2 linked regions of the Spartinivicinus marinus genome follow. The protein of the gene in region 2 interacts with the protein of the main gene of each other region in a pairwise test. Links are inferred from orthologs where the notes say so. Each region holds a gene or a part of one and is shown on either strand. Other genes may lie near its edges.

Region 1 (5,802 bases), 4.3 Mb from region 2 along the record:
TCGGTGGCTGAATTAGAAGCTTATCAGCAGTATTCTGAAGCGATGGTGCCAGACTACGAATACTCCACAGCCAGTGCATATCAGCAATCATCATCTGTTGTAGAGCCGCCAGTGACAAGTGCTACTCCAGCAGCTATCAAAAATCCTAAACAACCAGTGCCAGGGGTTGCCGCAAATACAGTAGATATACCAGTAGCGAATACCTCTGCACTTAAGCAGGCCATTGTGGATGAAAGGGAGCATGCTGCGGACTTAACTGTAACAGTGGCTCCTACTGGAACACCACTATCGACTACAGAAATGGCTGAACCTGCTCCCTCGGCGACTATGCTTAAAGAAGAGGTAGCAAAAACATTTACTTTGGACACCGTACAGCCGACAGACTGGCCACAGTTATACTCTCAACTGTCAATCAGTGGTGCAGCCAATGCCATTGCCCAGCAAATGGAGCTGGTCGAAATAACTGCTGGACGTTGGTATTTCCGCATTGCCAAAGAACATACTGTATTACTGAATGACAGTCAGATTCAGCGGGTGAGCCAGGCGCTATCGCATTATTTTGCCACTGAAATTCAAGTTTCACTTGATCAAGTGGTAGCAACTAAAGCGGAAACGCCAGCGGCTTATCGTGCCCGGAAGCGTCAGGAGCGACAAACTGCCGCAGAACAAAGTATTATTAGCGACCCAAATGTGCAGGCATTAATGCAGCACTTTTCTGCTACAATCGTCGAAAACTCAGTAATGCCTATCGACTCTTAAGCATTACTGGTATTGAGATTGACTTACATGAGGTTTTTATATGTTTAAAGGTGGTATGGGCAACCTAATGAAACAAGCCCAGCAGATGCAAGAGCAAATGCAAAAAGTGCAAGAAGAACTGGCTAATGCTGAGGTGACGGGTGAGTCTGGTGCAGGGTTGGTTAGCATTGTGATGACAGGCCGCCATGATGTTAAGCGAGTGAGTATTGATCCTAGCTTGCTGCAAGAAGATAAAGAAATGCTCGAAGATTTAATTGCAGCGGCGGTTAATGATGCAGTACGTAAAGTAGAAAAAAATAATCAAGATAAAATGGCCAACCTAACAGGTGGTATGAAATTACCTGAAGGTTTTAAGTTTCCATTTTAAGCCGTCAATGAGTTAGGGGGTAACACACACTTGTGGTGCCCCTCTCGTGCATTAGTCGACAGTTACAGCACACCTATGTCTTTTAGTCCTTTAATTTCTGAATTAATCGCTGCATTTCGCTGTTTACCCGGGGTAGGCCCCAAGTCAGCTCAACGGATGGCATTGCATTTATTAGAGCGTGATCGGCATGGCGCATTGCAACTATCCTATAGCTTGCAGCAGGCAGCCAATCAGGTAGGCAATTGCCAGCAATGCCGAACCTTATGTGAGACAACTCTTTGTCCCATTTGTAGCAGTAGTCGTCGGCAGCGAGAAACTATCTGTGTCGTTGAAACTCCTGCTGATGTATTGGCTATTGAGCAAGCAGGGGGGTTTAGCGGTTTATATTTTGTGCTGATGGGACACTTGTCTCCACTTGAAGGGATTGGTCCGGAGCAGCTGGGCTTGGATCAGTTGATTCAACGGGTAAAGCAAGACCAGGTTGAAGAGTTGATCTTAGCCACTAACCCTACTGTAGAGGGAGAGACCACCGCTCATTATATTGCTGACCAGCTTCAGGGACTACCGGTTAGCATATCAAGAATTGCGCATGGGATTCCGCTGGGTGGTGAACTGGAATATGTTGATGGTGGAACGTTGGCTCATGCATTAGCTGGACGTAAGCCCTGGCTAGTCAATGACTGATAGATTCCACTCAACCATTTCTCCTCTTTGGATTACGACCAATGAGGCCTTAGCCCAACATGCATTTGCCTGGTTAGAGCAGTCTCATTTAGCGTTGGATACTGAGTTTTTTCGTTGCCAGACGTTTTATGCTAAGCCTGGCCTGATTCAGCTAGCAACGGCTGAGCAGGTATTTTTTATTGATCCATTACAAGTCACTGATTTCGAACCTTTAGCTAAGGTGCTTGCAGCCTCACACGTCATCAAAGTGCTACATGCTTGCAGTGAGGACCTGGAAATATTTCAACAACTAACAGGGACACTCCCGGTGCCCTTGTTCGATACTCAGCTGGCCGCAGCATTTTCAGGATTGGGGCCATCGGTGGGCTATCAACGCCTGGTTACTGAGCTGTTGGGTATTCAGCTTGCGAAAGATGAAACACGCTCAGACTGGTTGCAGCGTCCGCTATCAGACGCGCAAATCACATATGCTGCACTAGATGTACACTACTTGTGGCAACTGTACCAGCCCCTGGTGAGCCAACTGAATAAGCTGCAACGGCTTGATTGGTTACAACAAGAGTGTCAGCAGCTTATTGAGCAGGCGGCTAATCCGCAACCACCAGAGCAGGCTTATCAACAGGTTAAACTAGCCTGGAAGCTGCGACGTAGCGAGCTGGCTATTTTGCGGAAGCTGGCAGCCTGGCGGGAAAAGGAAGTGAGAAAGCGGGATATACCTCGTCATCGTTTTTTGACGGATGATCAGTTATGGTGGCTTGCCAGAATTAAGCCCCGCAAATTGGTGCAACTGGATAAAGTGCGTGGGATTCGTAAAGATCAGGTAGCCCGCGAAGGGCGTACGATTTGTGGCATTATCGCTAAGTCATCGGCAGAGCCCGCAGACCGCTGGCCTAAGCGGTTGCCTAAGCCTTTGCCAAAATCGAGTAAATCGTTAATTACTCAAGTTAAAAAGCTAGCAGCAACGGTGGCAACAACACTTAGCCTGCCACCGGAATTGGTAATTAGAAAAAAACAGCTAGACGCATTAATCAGAAGTGGTTTATCCGATGGTTATTTTAACTGGCCTGAAAACTTACAACCTTGGCGTCGTGAGCTGCTGGGCGAGTCGCTACTGGTAGAATTAAGACAACTAGCAAAACAACAGCAATGTATTACTGTTATGAACAAACAAATTGTTTCTATATATAAAAGCCCTAATAAAGATGAAATGTATTTATATGTGGCAAAACAGGCGAAATTATCTGAAGTGCCTGAGGCTTTATTGCAATTATTTGGTAAGCCAGAACATGTGCTGGACTTGTTGCTGACTCCAGAAAAATCACTATCAAGAGCTGATGTTACTCAGGTGATGAAAGCAATTGATGAAAAGGGGTTTTATCTACAGATGCCACCTGCTAAAGAAGATTATCTGATTGAGTTACCTGAAGAGTTTTTATCTAAAGGAGACCCTGTGTAATGGCTAGGCCATTACCTTTTTGGCAGTCTAAACCTCTGTCGGCAATGAGCCAGACAGAGTGGGAGTCCTTGTGTGATGGTTGTGGACTATGTTGTTTGCATAAACTGGAAGATGAAGATGATGGAGCGGTTTATTATACTCAAATCAGTTGTCGTTGGTTAGACCATCAAAGTTGTCGCTGTCAGGATTATCAACATCGACGACAGCAGGTACCCGGTTGTTTGGATGTTCGGGCAGCCCAACCACAAGTATACGACTGGTTGCCTCCTAGTTGTGCTTATCGGTTATTGGCTGAAGGGGAGCCTTTACCCGTCTGGCATCCATTGGTCAGTGGCAATCCTGATTCAGTGCATCAAGCAGGAATTTCGTTACGCGGGCAAATGGTGGCCGAGCATCAGGTTAAAGAAGAGGATTGGCCTGACTATATTATTGCAATAGGCTAATCAATGGCTTGTTGCTAGCAGTGATGTTGAGAAAATAAATAGCATGTAAATTACACTATTTAAAGTAGACCAGTGCCGAAAAAAATAGAGTAAATAATATATTTATTCAATAATAGTAGGGTTTATCTGTAAACAAGTTGTTGTATACCCAATCCTCACTTCAGTAATGACGACTCTCACGGAATAACAAAGCCTGTTTGACCCTATGGGAATATTACTTCTAGACTTGAGCAGAATTCATCTTCTTAAGTAGGAAAAAAATAATGGCACTGACATTCGGTGGGCGTCGTTTAGTGGCGCTTATTTTAACTTGTTGTATAGCACTGCTCTCAATTCAAAGCACGATGGTGCGAGCGGGTATGGTAGGTACTGATCAGGTCATCGCAGAAGAGCAGCACCAGGTAGATAAAGAAGCCCTGTTGAGTATGCTTGAAGAGGACGAAGTAAAGGAAAAGCTTCAAGCGCTAGGAGTACCAGAAGAACAAGTGAAATCACGAATTGATGCAATGACGCCTGAAGAGCTTGCACAATTCAATGAAAAATTAACTGAGCTGCCTGCGGGTAGTGGCGTTGCCGGTGTGATTGTCTTGTTTTTAGTGGTCTTTATTGTAACCGATATGCTGTGTGCGACGGATATATTTACCTTTGTACGCTGTATTAATTAAATAAGAAAATAGTGGCAAATTTTTTTCGATCCTTACTGCTCATCTCTTATGCCCGGCACTTGCTGGGCATTTTTATTTTATTGGTATTAACGGGTTGTGCCAGTAATAATTTTATAAAACAAATGGATGAGTTATCTGCTGATCGTTTTGATGCTGACAGCTTTTATCAAGTAGAACTTGAGCAGGTCCCCTTTTTTCCTCAAACCGAATATCACTGTGGACCTGCTGCTCTGGCAACCGTTTTGAACTATTGGGATGTGCCAGTGGTGCCAGATGATTTAGTGGATGAGGTCTACACGCCAGCCAAACAAGGTAGTTTTCAGATTGAGCTGGTGGCCGCTACGCGTCAGCGTGGTTTATTGGCTTATGAAATGAAAGGTTCTTTACAACAGTTGTTGGCTGAAATTACCGCAGGGCATCCTGTGTTAGTGATGCTGAACTTGGGTTATAGCTGGTATCCACAGTGGCATTACGCGGTCGTTGTAGGGTTTGAATGGTCGGAAAAGCAGGTAGTGTTGAGGTCAGAACAACATAAGCGCTATAAAATGCCATTAGCCTTATTTGGGAAAACTTGGAGTAGGGCCAGCTATTGGGGGTTAGTTGCATTACCTCCTGACAGGCTGCCGGCAACAGCTAATCCTCTTACATACCTTAAGGCTGCGCAATCCCTAGAGCAGGTCAGTCAGCGTAAAGCGGCGATTATGGCCTATCAAGCCGCATTAAAAACCTGGCCTCATCAACCCATTGCTTTGTTAGGGTTAGGCAATATCTATTATGCTAATCAACAGAGACAACAATCGATAGATACTCTCATGACTTTGGTAAAGGAGCACCCTCTGCACACGGTGGGCTGGAATAATCTAGGTTATGCCTTGGCGACGAGTGGCTGTCAAAAAGCAGCACAGCAAGCGTTAACCTGTGGGTTGACTGTACAACCTAAGAATTCACAACTGCTGGCTACCCAGCAAGAGATTCAAGCACTAACAGTAAAAAGGCTGCTTAAGCAATGCCCTAAAGTAGAGTGTGACCGAAGTCGTAAGCCTAACCAACAGTAATCAAAACTAATCCCCTAAAATATTATTTAATTTGTTTATAATGACCTGACGGGCCTCTTTGATTATGATGAGCAAACTTTTCTTAAACTAAGCTGTATAATTTATTATCGGTATGGATCCAAATCATTATTTTTACGGTTGGATGATTTATTTAGCGAGTGCCTTTGGCTGTTTTTTAGTCTGGGTGCGAATGACAAGATCATTAAGCCGCTTTCTAAAAGGGTTGTTACGTGGAATTGTGGCAGTTGCCTTATTTACTCCATGGTATGTTGATAACAACCAAGACTACTTAGCACCTGCTGGCCTGGTGGCCTTATATGATGCCTTAACCAAAGGGGCGGAGTCAGCCTACCGAGCAGGGCATGTGGTTGCT
Region 2 (6,952 bases):
ATTTTTTGTCAATTATGACTAAGCAATGAGTATAAGTTTATTAAATGGCTATTTAACAGGCAGGAGTAGCAAGTAGTCAGTGCAATATTCTCGTAACACCTGGTTACGAGAACACTATCAGGTATTATTTTGAACTAAATACACCAGTTGATAAATACCGATCACCTCGATCACAAATAATGGCGACAATCGTCGCATTTTCAACCTGTTGAGCTATTTTCAATGCAGCGGCTACTGCACCACCTGAGGATACACCACAGAAGATGCCCTCTTCTTGAGCCAACCTGCGCATTGCAACTTCTGCTTCCTGCTGCGTGATATCCATTACCTGATCAACACGCTCAGGTTCAAAAATAGTTGGTAAGTAAGCTTTTGGCCACCGCCGAATTCCTGGAATACTGGCCCCTTCCGCTGGCTGTAGACCAATAATTTGTACTGCTGGATTCTGCTCCTTTAAATAGCGCGAGGTTCCCATTATAGTGCCAGTGGTCCCCATTGAACTGATAAAGTGGGTGATTTCTCCTTGGGTTTGTTCCCATATTTCTGGTCCTGTACCCAAATAATGTGCTAAAGGGTTTGCTTTATTAGCAAACTGGTTCAGCACCAAGCCTTTGCCTTCTCGTTCCATTTGCTCTGCTAAATCACGCGCTCCTTCCATTCCTTGTTCCTGGCTAACACTAATTAGTTCTGCGCCATAGGCCGACATAGCAGAGCGTCGTTCTTCACTCATATTGTCAGGCATAATTAACACCATTCGATAGCCTTTAATTGCAGCCGCCATCGCCAAGGCAATTCCTGTATTACCACTAGTTGCCTCAATAAGTGTATCACTAGGTTTAATTGCCCCCAGTCGCTCCGCTTCATTAATCATCATTAATGCAGGGCGGTCTTTGACTGAACCTGCTGGATTGTTTCCCTCCAACTTAACGAGTACATGATTCGTAGTATTGCCCGTCAATCTTTGTAATCGAACCAAAGGAGTATTACCAACCAGTGACTCAATGGTGGGATAATTTACCGCCATGCTTTATCCTCATCTAGAATTTATAACTTCTCCGATAATAAGCTGTCAGCAGAAGAACTGTTAATATTGAAAAACTATAAAGTTACATCTGTTCAACATAAGCAGCTAGTTTATTATACTGATCTGTCATACTTAGATGTATACCCAAAACACAGGGTATGTTCAGCTTACTAAAGGTACCGTATCTATTATGCTAAAGCAGCAAGGTATAAAAAGTCGTGTTTTGGCGCTTGCTTTGATTCCTACTATTAGTATTTCACTGATTTTAGGTACTTTCTTTACCTTAGCCCGTATCAACGACTTAGATGCTTTATTGCTAGAACGCAGTCAAACCACTATTCAACAACTAATTCCAATCACAGAACATACTTTATCATTAGATAATTTGAGTCTTATTCAAGAGATTGCCAGCTCTGCACTAGAAAAAAATGATGTCAGATCAGTCAGTCTATTTTCCCACACTAAAGTCGCCCTTGCCCATGCTGGTCCAAAAATTCAATTTAAGGACAGCCAGGAAAACTACTTTCTAACCCGTCCTTTTCATACCTTAAACAAGCAGTCTCTACTGATCAGCACTCCCATTTATGCAAAACCTACTTTATCACCTGTTAACACTGAAACAGCGCTTAGCAGTGGAGGAGAAAAAGTGTTATTAGGGTGGCTGATGGCTGAGTTTTCTCGCAGTAATACTGAAATTAAAAAATATCAAACCATCCTTGCTAGCGGTTTACTGATTCTTTCAGGAGTTTTAATCAACCTGTTTTTAGCATTAAAAATGGGCCAAAACATAACAGGCCCGCTAATGAAAATAATTAGTGCGGTTAATCATATGCGTGAAGGCAATCTGGATACTCGTATTAACACCAACACTGGTGGCGAGTTACGGGCATTAGAAACGGGTATTAACGCTATGGTCGCATCACTCCAACGTGGCCAGTTGGAAATGCAACAAAATATTGAACAGTCAACCAAAGACCTTCAAGAAACCCTTGAAACGATTGAAATCCAGAATATTGAACTGGATATGGCTCGTAAAGAAGCACTAGAAGCAAGCCGTATTAAATCAGAATTCCTTGCCAACATGAGCCATGAAATTAGAACGCCTCTAAATGGTATTATTGGTTTCACTAACTTGCTACTGCGCTCCAAACTCAATGATCGACAATTTGAGTACCTCAGTACAATCCAAAAATCATCAGAAGGATTACTATCGATCATTAATGATGTGCTCGACTTTTCAAAAATTGAAGCAGGTAAATTAGAGCTGGAAAGTATTCCTATCAATTTAAGAGAAAGTGTTGAAGAGGTACTAACGATTTTAGCACCCAGTGCCCATGATAAATCTTTGGAACTGATTCCTCTCATCTATTCTGACACGCCTATTCACCTAATGGGAGACCCCCTACGGTTAAAACAAATTCTGACCAACCTGGTCAGTAATGCTATTAAATTTACTAATGACGGCTCTATTGTTGTGAGAGCCATGCTTGAAGATGAAAAAAATAACCTTGTAACAATTAAAATCAGTGTTACCGATACGGGTATAGGCCTTTCTAACAAGCAGCAAAAGGAGTTATTTAAAGCCTTTTCTCAAGCCGATACCTCTACTACTCGAAATATTGGCGGTACTGGGCTTGGTCTGGTTATCTCCAAGCGACTTGCACAACAGATGTCGGGAGAAGTAGGCGTAGAAAGTGAGTTAGGTAAAGGCTCTACATTTTGGTTTACCTTAACGGTACCAAAAGCTAATGAACCTACCTTAAAAGAGCATTTCCCTGCATTCTCCAATACCCATGTCCTAGTAATGGAGCATCATGATCTTGCCAGACAAGCAATTGTTCACCTACTTTCTGAGTATGACTTAAATGTTGATAGCTGTGCTAATCAATCCTGCTTAGAAGAAAAAACGCAAGAGGCCAAAGCCCAGGGAAAAACCTATGATGCATTAGTGGTTAGTCATCACCCGGCTTATTTAGATTTAGAAAAAATAAGGTCATTAATTAAAGCAGCCAATAAAAATAAACAGTATTTGGTAATTTTGGCTCATACCAATAAAGAAGAGGCAATTAATAATATACTAGACCAACATAATAATGCTCTTTGCATTGTTAAGCCTCTATGTCACAACCGGCTATATCGAGCGCTTTCTTATTTATTACTTGAGAAAAGTAAACTCCCTCAAGGCAGCCAAAGCAATATTGCCCGACGTATTAACCAGGCTATTACACGCCAACCACATATACTAGCAGTAGATGACAACCCAGCCAATTTACGCTTGGTTACTGCATTACTAGAAGACCTTGGAGCTAAAGTAACAGCGGTAGACTCAGGCACTAAAGCGATTATTAAAACCAAGCAATACCACTTTGACCTTATTTTTATGGATGTACAAATGCCTCATATGGACGGCCTGGAAACAACCCGTAGAGTCCGCGAAAGAGAACTATCAGAGCGACGCATTCCAATCATAGCACTCACCGCCCACGCACTGGCAGAAGAAAAAAAACAGCTATTACTAGCTGGCATGGATGACTACATGACCAAGCCTATTAATGAAAATCAATTACAACACATCATAAAAAAATGGACAGGCTTACATGTAGCGCCTATTAAAGGTACGGATTATCTAAATGATACAAGTCATGCTGAACCTGAAACCAAAGTAGTAGACTTAACAGAAGGAATAAAGTTAGCTGGTGGAAAAGAAGATCTTGCCAACGATATGTTATCGATGCTGTTTGAAAATTTAAAAAATGAACAGGAACAAATAAGAGCATTATATCGTAATAAACAATGGCCAAGGCTACTGGAAGTTGTTCACAAACTACATGGCGCTACTCGTTATTGTGGTGTCCCTCTATTACGTAGTGCTTGTAATAATATGGAAACCATATTAAAAGCTTCTGAAAAAAATAAAGAAGAAAGACGTAAAGTGGCAGGTGCCATGGAAGAGCTAATTGAGCAAATTGAGCAGCTGTTAGATTGGCAGCGAAGACATGAAGGCACAGAATAAACAAATATTATCTTTGCTTGAAAAATAGCGCTCTACTCATAAGCGGTTTACTGCCTAAATGCGGTGCTAATGCCATTCTAGCAATTCGCTTGGTTATTCCTTTTAGGGGCTTAGTCCATACCTGCTGGATATCAAGCTGATGACTCACTGATTGAGCCTCTGTATTTAACCATGGCAAGCTGGCTAAAGTCAGTAAGTCACTACCAGAAAATAAGTTAGCCTCTGGCCTCTCAAGATAAGCCTGTTTTTTAGCAAGACAAAACCCCTGATCAGACAGAAAAACATAATTTGCTTTAGTAGTAATTTCATTACCGTCTGTATCATATTCAAATGAAACGGCATAACCTAGTTCAGCTAGCAAGTTAAATTCAAATTGCCGGAGATACATTTCAATTTGCAGGGGATCTTCCTGTAAAACAGCCAGTGTCTTTTGGTAGTTGCAAAATAGTTGTGGGGAAGCCTCTTCAGCAGGCAATAATCTGATTAATAATTCATTCAAATACAGGCCACAGTAAAGTAACTTGCCCAATAACGAATAGCGTAAGTCACTTAGCTCAACAGTTTTACCTGTTTTTAATTCTCCACTACCTTTCCAGGTTAACCAAAGCAACTGAAATGGTTGTAAAAAATGCTTAAAACTTGGCTGCTTTTTGGAGTTTTTACTGGTTTGGAAAACTATTCGCTGCAATCCTTGTTGCTTTGTGAAGACGATAGCAATTGATTTATTATCTTGAAAAGGACGGGTATGTAGTACATACCCATCATCAGAAATAGTCATAAAGAGCAGGCTTTAATCTGTTGTATAACCCAAACTATTCAGCGCACGCTCGTCATCAGACCAGCCACTTTTCACTTTTACCCACAAATTCAACATCACTTTATTATCGAACAGTTTTTCCATATCTATTCGAGCATCACGGCCAATCACTTTGATCTGCTCACCTTTTTTGCCTATCACAATGGCTTTTTGGCCTGCTTTTTCTACCAGTATTAAGGCACTAACCGTTATTAACTTGGGTTCAACTTGAAATTGCTCTATTTCTACAGTGATCTGATAGGGAATTTCATCCCCTAACTGTCGCATAACCTTTTCTCTAACAATCTCCGCTGCTAAAAATCGTGAACTACGATCAGTTATTTGGTCTTCATCATAAAAATGATGGCTTTTAGGCAAATAGTCACCCACTAGCAACTCTAAGCGATCAACATTGAGTCCAGTTTCTGCGGAAATAGGAACAATATCAGCAAAAGTCATTTTTTCACTTAGTAGAGAAATATGGGGTAAAAGCGCTGACTTATCTTTCAGCTGATCAACCTTATTCACAGCTAAAATCACTGGACAACGAAGATTACACACCTTATCCAATACCAGCTGGTCTTCATCCGTCCAAGCAGTTCGATCAACCACAAACACTACCACATCCACACCTTGTAAAGCCGTGATAGCCGCTTTATTCATATATCGATTTAACGCTTTTTTATTTGCAAGGTGCAGTCCTGGGGTATCAACATAAACCGCCTGAGTAGTTGCCTCTGTTTTAATACCTAGAATTTGATGTCGAGTAGTCTGTGGTTTTTTAGAGGTAATGCTAAGCTTTTGTCCTAGTATTTGGTTAAGTAAAGTAGACTTACCAACATTAGGTCTCCCTACAATTGCAACAAAACCACAGTGCAACTCTTGATCTGAGGCTGAGTTTGAATTAGTGACCACTACCATCTACTCCTAGTTGTTGCAATGCATGACGTGCAGCTTCTTGCTCTGCTCCTCGACGACTGGAGCCAATACCCTTGGTCTTCCCAGCTAAACCTGCAACCACACATTCAATCGTAAACGTCTGGTCATGAGCATCACCTTTAATATCGACCACCTCATATACTGGTAGCGCCAACTGCTTTGCTTGCAGATATTCTTGCAAGCGCGTTTTTGGGTCTTTTTGAGTATCTTCTAATGAAAGCTTTTCTAAACGAGGAGCAAACCAGGCTAAAACCCGCTCACGACAAGTATCCAACCCACTATCAAGATAAATAGCGCCAATCAGTGCCTCTAGTGCATCAGCTAAAATAGACTCACGGCGAAAACCACCGCTTTTAAGCTCTCCAGACCCTAACCGCAAATAATCACCTAAACCAAATTCTTTAGCTATTTTAGCTAGAGTGGCACCCCGTACTAACTTTGCACGTAGTCTACTTAGCTGACCTTCTTTGGCCTGAGGAAACTGCTGATAAAGTGCCTCAGCAATAATAAAGTTAACTATTGAGTCACCTAAAAACTCTAGACGTTCATTATTCCCACCTGCATAGCTCCTGTGGGTAAGTGCCAACAGGAGTAGACTTTCATCCTCAAAGCTATAACCTAGCTTTCGAAATAGTGATTGGTTTACTTTTTTCACTCGGCTTTGATTTTCCAACTATTTTCAAATGTTAAAACTAAGTCGATATTTTTGACTAAGTGCTCTCGCTTTTCATATTTAAGGCTAGCGGTAAGAAAACCACCCTCTTTTTTAACAACCACATCTTTAATGTGCACATCACGAATCATATTAGTGGTAAAGCCTTTTGAAATATAATCTCGCACTTTTCTGGGACTTGCTTTAGCAATATCAGGACGATCATCCAGTGAGTCAAATATATTTTGAATTGCATAATTATCAATATAAATGGGCGCTAGCTTCATTACTGTGACAACAACAAAACCACCTACACATAATGCTAAAAACCAACCAAATGCAGTTAAGCCCAGCTGCGATTTTTTAAGTTTCATACCCAATAGCCCCTTAGTTTCTTATTAATTATTAGCCACTTACCAAACTAGTTAATAGCTCCATTATTCTTAAAGCTAGGTAATTGCGTCCATTTTGGCCAGTGCATCCAAATAGCCACCGCTTTACCCACTATGTTCTCATCCGGAACAAACT

Evidence for each region. Proteins that work in one complex are often made in the same cells at the same time.
Region 1: the proteins of recO (region 2) and recR interact in binary tests that used the Escherichia coli proteins (3 or more experiments, as listed by UniProt). The link is inferred for Spartinivicinus marinus from one-to-one orthologs.

Annotation. Positions count from the first base shown.
Region 1 is NZ_JAPJZK010000001.1:5,278,531-5,284,332, forward strand. What follows is about bases 36-3,005. They hold recR (recombination mediator RecR), read left to right. Parts: upstream 36-1,201; coding sequence 1,202-1,810; downstream 1,811-3,005. Other genes in these bases: dnaX (DNA polymerase III subunit gamma/tau), read left to right, coding at 36-759; OQE68_RS23715 (YbaB/EbfC family nucleoid-associated protein), read left to right, coding at 800-1,126; rnd (ribonuclease D), read left to right, coding at 1,803-3,005. Outside these bases: more of dnaX, read left to right, coding at 1-35; more of rnd, read left to right, coding at 3,006-3,266; OQE68_RS23735 (YcgN family cysteine cluster protein), read left to right, coding at 3,266-3,709; OQE68_RS23740 (PA2779 family protein), read left to right, coding at 3,973-4,374; OQE68_RS23745 (PA2778 family cysteine peptidase), read left to right, coding at 4,386-5,429; OQE68_RS23750 (hypothetical protein), read left to right, coding at 5,620-5,802. UniProt on the Escherichia coli protein: May play a role in DNA repair. It seems to be involved in an RecBC-independent recombinational process of DNA repair. It may act with RecF and RecO.
Region 2 is NZ_JAPJZK010000001.1:964,643-971,594, forward strand. What follows is about bases 2,931-5,766. They hold recO (DNA repair protein RecO), read right to left. Parts: upstream 4,816-5,766; coding sequence 4,045-4,815; downstream 2,931-4,044. Other genes in these bases: OQE68_RS04605 (response regulator), read left to right, coding at 2,931-4,037; era (GTPase Era), read right to left, coding at 4,828-5,748; rnc (ribonuclease III), read right to left, coding at 5,738-5,766. Outside these bases: cysteine synthase CysM, read right to left, coding at 125-1,024; more of OQE68_RS04605, read left to right, coding at 1,215-2,930; more of rnc, read right to left, coding at 5,767-6,427; OQE68_RS04625 (DUF4845 domain-containing protein), read right to left, coding at 6,424-6,798; lepB (signal peptidase I), read right to left, coding at 6,846-6,952. UniProt on the Escherichia coli protein: Involved in DNA repair and RecF pathway recombination.